One region of the Streptomyces sp. NPDC059668 genome, then DNA from elsewhere that is predicted to be linked to it. Evidence: riboswitches for the same ligand, from Rfam matches in the RefSeq annotation. Region 1 holds a riboswitch; the other holds the start of a gene.
What was found. Region 1 has a riboswitch for glycine ahead of gcvT (glycine cleavage system aminomethyltransferase GcvT). Riboswitches for the same ligand answer to the same signal wherever they lie in the genome.
Positions count from the first base shown of each region.

Region 1 (3,404 bases):
ATGGCCGCCGACGACCTGGCGGAACTGCTCCTCGGAGCTGAAGACCGGTACGTACGCCTGGCCCTCGATCTCCAGCGTGGGCAGGTCGAGGGGGCCCGCGTGCGGACCGCCGCCGTTGGGCAGCGGCACCCAGACGAAGCTGCGGCCGAGGACCTCGACGATGCGGGCGCCCGCCGAGGGCACCCCGAGGGAGGCGGAGAGCACCTCCTCCAGTTCGTTGCCCGGCCAGCCGCCGTGCGGGTGGGGGTGCGGGTGCGCTGGTGCCGGGAAGTCGGGGAAGTCCATCTGTCTACCGCCTGCTGTGAACCGCTGATCCGGTGTTCCGGTGTCCTGGTGTGCCGTGCTGGTGTTCCGGCTGGAAAGGTTAGTGGGCACCCAGGACCCTCTCGTACGACGATGTCCCGTTCCCCCGCACGAGCTTCGGTACGTCCTTCGGGCCGACGCCGGCCCCGCGCCCTCTCATCCGTCGAAGTCGATCCGGCGCAGCACGTCCGCCGCGGTGCGGTCGAGGAGTACCGCCGAGCCGCAGCCCTCCGGCAGTTCGCCCCGCTCGACGGAGCGCAGCAGCCGGCTCAGCGCGCCCCGGTGCCGCGCGAACGCGTACCGCGAGACGCCCCGGCCGCGCTCGCGCTGCCCGTCCAGCGCCGTGCCCGGTGTGACGTCGAGGAGCAGGAGGTGGAGCGTGCCGCCCCGGCGGCGGGCCTCGCGGGCGAGCCAGCGGCGCACCCACGCCTGGGTACCGCAGTCGTGCACGACGACACCGGTGCCGGAACGCAGTGTGCGGCGCAGTCCCGCGTAGTGCGCGAGGCGGACGAGGGGGCGGTAGACCGCGTACGGGAGCCGGCGGGCCAGCCGGCCGTCCCAGCGGTCACGGGTGTCCTGGGAGTCCACGCGCCGGCCCGCGACCGCGCGGCGCATCAGGGTCGACTTGCCGCTGCCCGGCAGTCCGGTGACCACCACGAGGTCCGCCGGGCCGAAGTACAGGCCGTGCGGGCTGTGTCCGGCTCGCTCCCTGAGGTCGCGCACGACGGCCGCCGGAAGCGTGCCGCACGCCTCCCGGGCCGCGGCCGCGGTACCCGGCTGCCGCGGCAGCGCGAGGGCCGAGGTCGTGGCGTACGCCCTGGTCCTGTTCACCGTGATCGTCCTCCCCTTGGGTCTGGAGTCCCATCCCCGTCGAGTGTAAAGAGAAGGTAATGCGCGGTGCTTCCTGTTTCCGTGTTCGGACTGCCACAGGCCGGTTACAGATGCGGACTGCCGTCATCGGACGGCGCGTGCAATGATGTGCCCGCCAACTGCATACCGGCCGCTTGAATCCGCGCGGGAGAGTTCCCAGTGACGTGCACGCATCCGTGTGACGTACGTCGTACTGGGACGCCGAAGGAGCAAGTCCCTCCCTTGAATCTCTCAGGCCCCGTTACCGCGCGGGCGAGGCACATCTGAAAAGCGGGCCGCTGACCGGTGGCTCCACCCAAGGTGCAAGTCGTGACCTCCGTTCGCGGGGTCGTGATGAACCTCTCAGGTTCCGATGACAGATGGGGAGGAACGACCTCGCCGTCATGCCTTGGGAGCCCCACCGATGAGCAGTAACGCACCCCGCCGTACCGCGCTCGATGCCCTGCATCGCTCGCTGGGCGCGACGATGACCGACTTCGCGGGCTGGGACATGCCCCTGCGGTACGGCTCCGAGCGCGACGAGCACGTCGCCGTCCGCACCCGGGCCGGTCTCTTCGACCTCTCGCACATGGGCGAGATCACGGTCACCGGCCCGCAGGCCGCCGCGCTGCTGAACCACGCCCTGGTCGGCAACATCGCCTCCGTCGGCGTGGGCCGTGCCCGCTACACCATGATCTGCCGGGCGGACGGCGGCATCCTCGACGACCTGATCGTGTACCGGCTGGCCGAGACCGAGTACATGGTCGTCGCCAACGCCTCCAACGCCCAGGTCGTCCTCGACGCGCTGACCGAACGCGCCGCCGGTTTCGACGCCGAGGTCCGTGACGACCGCGAGGCGTACGCGCTGCTCGCCGTCCAGGGCCCCGAGTCCCCCGGCATCCTCAAGTCGCTCACCGACGCGGACCTCGACGGCCTGAAGTACTACGCGGGTCTGCCGGGCACGGTCGCGGGCGTCCCGGCGCTGATCGCGCGCACCGGCTACACGGGCGAGGACGGCTTCGAGCTCTTCGTGGCCCCGTCCGACGCCGAGAAGCTGTGGCAGGCGCTGACCGAGGCGGGCGCGCCGGCCGGGCTGGTCCCGTGCGGTCTGTCCTGCCGCGACACGCTCCGCCTGGAGGCGGGCATGCCGCTGTACGGGCACGAGCTGACCACCTCGCTCACCCCCTTCGACGCGGGTCTCGGGCGGGTCGTGAAGTTCGAGAAGGAGGGTGACTTCGTGGGGCGCGAGGCCCTGGAGGCCGCCGCCGAACGCGCCGCCGCCAGCCCCCCGCGGGTGCTCGTCGGGCTCGTCGCCGAGGGCCGCCGCGTCCCGCGCGCCGGGTTCTCCGTCGTCGCGGGCGGCGAGGTCGTCGGCGAGGTCACCTCCGGCGCTCCGTCCCCGACGCTGGGCCGGCCGATCGCGATGGCCTACGTCGACGCTGCGCACGCCGCGCCGGGCACGGCCGGGGTCGGCGTGGACATCCGGGGCAGTCACGAACCGTACGAGGTCGTGGCGTTGCCGTTCTACAAGCGCCAGAAGTAGGTCCACCGGGACTCGGGCGCGTCGACGTGACGTACCTCGTCGCGCCCTGTCCCCTGTCCCTTGTCCCTTGTCCCAGGGAACCCCGGCATCCGGACACCCGGTCCGTACCCGTTCATCAGCACTCCCCCGCGTACAGGAGAATTCAGGCCATGAGCAACCCCCAGCAGCTGCGCTACAGCAAGGAGCACGAGTGGCTGTCGGGCGCCGAGGACGGCGTCTCGACGGTCGGCATCACCGAGTTCGCGGCCAACGCGCTCGGCGATGTCGTCTACGCCCAGCTTCCGGAGGTCGGTGACACGGTGACCGCGGGCGAGTCCTGCGGAGAGCTGGAGTCGACCAAGTCGGTCAGTGACCTGTACGCCCCGGTCACCGGCGAGATCGTGGAGGCCAACCAGGACGTGGTGGACGACCCGTCGCTGGTCAACTCCGCGCCCTTCGAAGGCGGCTGGCTGTTCAAGGTGCGCGTCACCGACGAGCCGGACGACCTGATGTCCGCCGACGAGTACACCGCCTTCACCGCCGGCTGAGGAGTCACCGCATGTCGCTTCTGAACACGCCCCTTCACGAGCTGGACCCGGACGTCGCGGCCGCCGTCGACGCCGAGCTGCACCGCCAGCAGTCCACCCTGGAGATGATCGCCTCGGAGAACTTCGCTCCGGTCGCGGTCATGGAGGCCCAGGGCTCGGTCCTGACCAACAAGTACGCCGAG
Region 1 covers NZ_JBHWEL010000043.1:53,128-56,531, forward strand. Annotated here, with positions in the region: gene ACFV2J_RS26835 (enhanced serine sensitivity protein SseB) at 1-285, opposite strand, end outside; gene ACFV2J_RS26840 (AAA family ATPase) at 460-1,140, opposite strand; glycine riboswitch at 1,309-1,430, shown strand; gene gcvT (glycine cleavage system aminomethyltransferase GcvT) at 1,577-2,695, shown strand; gene gcvH (glycine cleavage system protein GcvH) at 2,845-3,222, shown strand; gene glyA (serine hydroxymethyltransferase) at 3,234-3,404, shown strand, end outside.

Region 2 (3,404 bases), on a different contig from region 1:
GCTGTACGCGATGGCGCTGGCGCGCGACGAGCGGCCGGTGGTGGCCGAGCGGGAGACGAAGTCCGTGTCGGTCGAGGACACCTACGATGTGGACATCCATGACCGGACGCGGGTCGGGCTCGAGGTGCAGCGGCTCGCCGACCGGTGTGTGCAGCGGCTGCGTGGGGCGGGGCTGTCGGGGCGGACCATCGTGCTGAAGGTGCGCAGGTACGACTTCTCGACGCTGACCCGGTCCGAGACGCTCCGGGGGCCCACGGACGACCCCGCGGTCGTGCGGGAGGCGGCCGGGCGGCTGCTGGAGGCGGTGGACACGACAGGGGGCGTGCGCCTGCTGGGCGTCGGCGTCTCGGGGCTCGCCGACTACACGCAGGAGGACCTCTTCGCCCAGGCCCAGGCGCAGGCACGGGCCGCCGAGGAGGAGACGGCGGCCCAGGAGCACCCCGACGACGTGGCGGCGGCGGAGGAGCCGGCCGCCGAGCAGGTCACGGCGGCCGAGCGGCGCTGGCCGGCGGGTCACGACGTGCACCATGCCGAGTACGGGCACGGATGGGTGCAGGGCAGCGGGCTGGGAAGGGTGACCGTGCGATTCGAGACTCCCGACTCTGAGCCGGGGAGGGTGCGGACGTTCCGTACGGACGACGCGGCCCTGGAGCCGGCGGACCCGCTGCCGCTGGTGCCACGAAGACCCGAGGACTCGTCCGGTGTCTCCGCCGGTGCGCCCGGGAGGGCTTGAGTCCGGCCGCCTGCGCGGGCCGGGTCGAGTCGGGCGTCGCCGGGCTTTCGGCGGCCGGACGGTCTCCTGGCTCGCCGCACCTCGGACACGCGGTCCCACCCGCCTCCGGAAGGGGTCTCTCAGGTCTCGTCCGTGCCCGCCAGACGGCCGAAGTCGTGGTCCGGCGGGAGGGCCGGGGGCGTCACGTCGAGACCGTAGTGGTGGTAGAGCTGGAGCTCCTGCTCCGGAGAGAGGTGACGGCCCACGCCGAAATCGGGGGCGTCCCTGATCAGGGCGCGTTCGAAGGGGACGCGCAGACTGCCCTCGACGAGTTCGCTGGGCTCCAGGGGCACGAAGGCGTCCCTGCTGAACAGACCCGTACGTATGGCGGCCCACTCCGGTATGCCGGTCGCGTCGTCCAGATAGACCTCGTCGACCGTGCCGATCTTGGCGCCATTGCGGTCGAGCGCCTTGCGGCCGATCAGATTGCGCGGATCGATGTCGGTCTGCACGGGCCCTCCACTCGATTGCGACTCTTCCGTAGGCACTACGAAAGAGCACATTCGTGACGGTGGCCACTCGAAAGCCCGTGCGTTGTTCACGCTGGTACCCTGGCAAACGGCTGCTGACCCCGTGCGGGAGAGTCCTCCAGACACCATCGGAGGCGCCGAAGGAGCAACTCCTCCCCGGAATCTCTCAGGCTCACGTACCGCACGGACGAGGTCACTCTGGAAAGCAGGGCGGGGCCGACGGCCTCCGCTCTCACCGACGGTGAAAGCCGGGTCGCAGCGAGCGGGCGGGCCGGTGAAGCTCTCAGGTCAGATGACAGAGGGGGAGGCCGGACGGGCACCCATGCCGTGGTGCCCCTCGAAGGTCGTGTGTGACCAGGAGGCCTCCGTAATGACCGCCCATCGCATTCCGCTCTCCGAGCTCGAGCAGGGAATCCCCTTCGAGCAGCGCCACATCGGGCCCGCCCCGGAAGCACGGGCCAAGATGCTCGCGCAGGTCGGGTACGGCTCGCTGGATGAGCTGACGGCCGCCGCCGTGCCGGACGTGATCAAGAACGCCGAGGCGCTCGAACTCCCGGGCGCCCGCACGGAGGCCGAGGTCCTGGCCGAGCTGCGCTCCCTCGCGGACCGCAACCAGGTCCTCGACTCGATGATCGGCCTCGGTTACTACGGCACCTTCACGCCGCCGGTGATCCTGCGCAACGTCATGGAGAACCCGGCCTGGTACACCGCGTACACGCCCTACCAGCCGGAGATCTCGCAGGGCCGCCTGGAGGCGCTGCTCAACTTCCAGACCGTGGTCGCCGAGCTGACCGGACTGCCCACCTCCGGCGCCTCGCTGCTGGACGAGGGCACCGCGGCCGCCGAGGCGATGGCGCTGTCCCGGCGCATGGGCAAGAACAAGAAGGGCCTCTTCCTGATCGACGCGGACGCCCTGCCGCAGACCGTCGCCGTCATCGAGACGCGCGCCGAGCCCACCGGTGTCGAGGTCGTCGTCGCCGACCTGAGCGAGGGCATCCCGGTCGCGATCGCCGGGCGTGAGATCAACGGTGTGCTCATCCAGTACCCCGGCGCCTCCGGTGCGGTCCGCGACCTCAAGCCCGTCATCGAGCAGGCGCACGAGCTCGGCGCGGTCGTCACCGTGGCCGCCGACCTGCTCGCCCTGACCCTCCTCACCTCGCCCGGCGAGCTCGGCGCCGACATCGCGGTCGGCACGACCCAGCGGTTCGGCGTCCCGATGGGCTTCGGCGGTCCGCACGCCGGATACATGGCGGTGCGCGAGAAGTTCGCGCGCAGCCTGCCCGGCCGGCTGGTCGGCGTCTCCGTCGACGCGGACGGACACAAGGCGTACCGGCTCGCCCTGCAGACCCGCGAGCAGCACATCCGCCGTGAGAAGGCGACCAGCAACATCTGCACCGCGCAGGTGCTGCTCGCCGTGATGGCGGGCATGTACGCCGTCTACCACGGGCCCGACGGACTGAGGACGATCGCTCGTCGCACCCACCGCTACGCCACGCTCCTCGCCGAGGGGCTGAAGGCCGGCGGCGTCGAGGTCGTGCACGGCGCGTACTTCGACACACTGACCGTCCGTGTCCCGGGCCGGGCCGCCGACATCGTGACGGGCGCGCGGGAACAGGGTGTCAACCTCCACCTCGTGGACGCCGACCATGTGTCGATCGCCTGTGACGAGACCACCGCCCGCAGGCAACTGGGCGCCGTGTGGGCCGCGTTCGGCATCGAGGGCGACATCGAGGCGCTGGACGCGAGTGTCGAGGACACGCTTCCCGCGGCGCTGCTGCGCACCGACGACTACCTCACCCACCCGGTGTTCCACCAGTACCGCTCCGAGACCGCGATGCTGCGCTACCTGCGCAGGCTCTCCGACCGCGACTACGCGCTGGACCGCGGCATGATCCCGCTGGGCTCCTGCACCATGAAGCTCAACGCGACCACCGAGATGGAGCCGGTCACCTGGCCCGAGTTCGGCCAGCTGCACCCCTTCGTCCCCGCCGAGCAGGCGCAGGGCTACCTCACGCTCATCGAGGAGCTGGAGACGCGGCTCGCCGAGGTCACCGGATACGACAAGGTGTCGCTCCAGCCCAACGCCGGTTCGCAGGGCGAGCTGGCCGGTCTGCTCGCCGTCCGCGGCTACCACCGGGCCAACGGCGACGAGCAGCGCACCG
Region 2 covers NZ_JBHWEL010000049.1:9,990-13,393, forward strand. Annotated here, with positions in the region: gene ACFV2J_RS28680 (DNA polymerase IV) at 1-733, shown strand, start outside; gene ACFV2J_RS28685 (PRC-barrel domain-containing protein) at 853-1,224, opposite strand; glycine riboswitch at 1,339-1,434, shown strand; gene gcvP (aminomethyl-transferring glycine dehydrogenase) at 1,613-3,404, shown strand, end outside.
Region 2: another riboswitch for glycine. It lies ahead of gcvP (aminomethyl-transferring glycine dehydrogenase); the one in region 1 lies ahead of gcvT (glycine cleavage system aminomethyltransferase GcvT).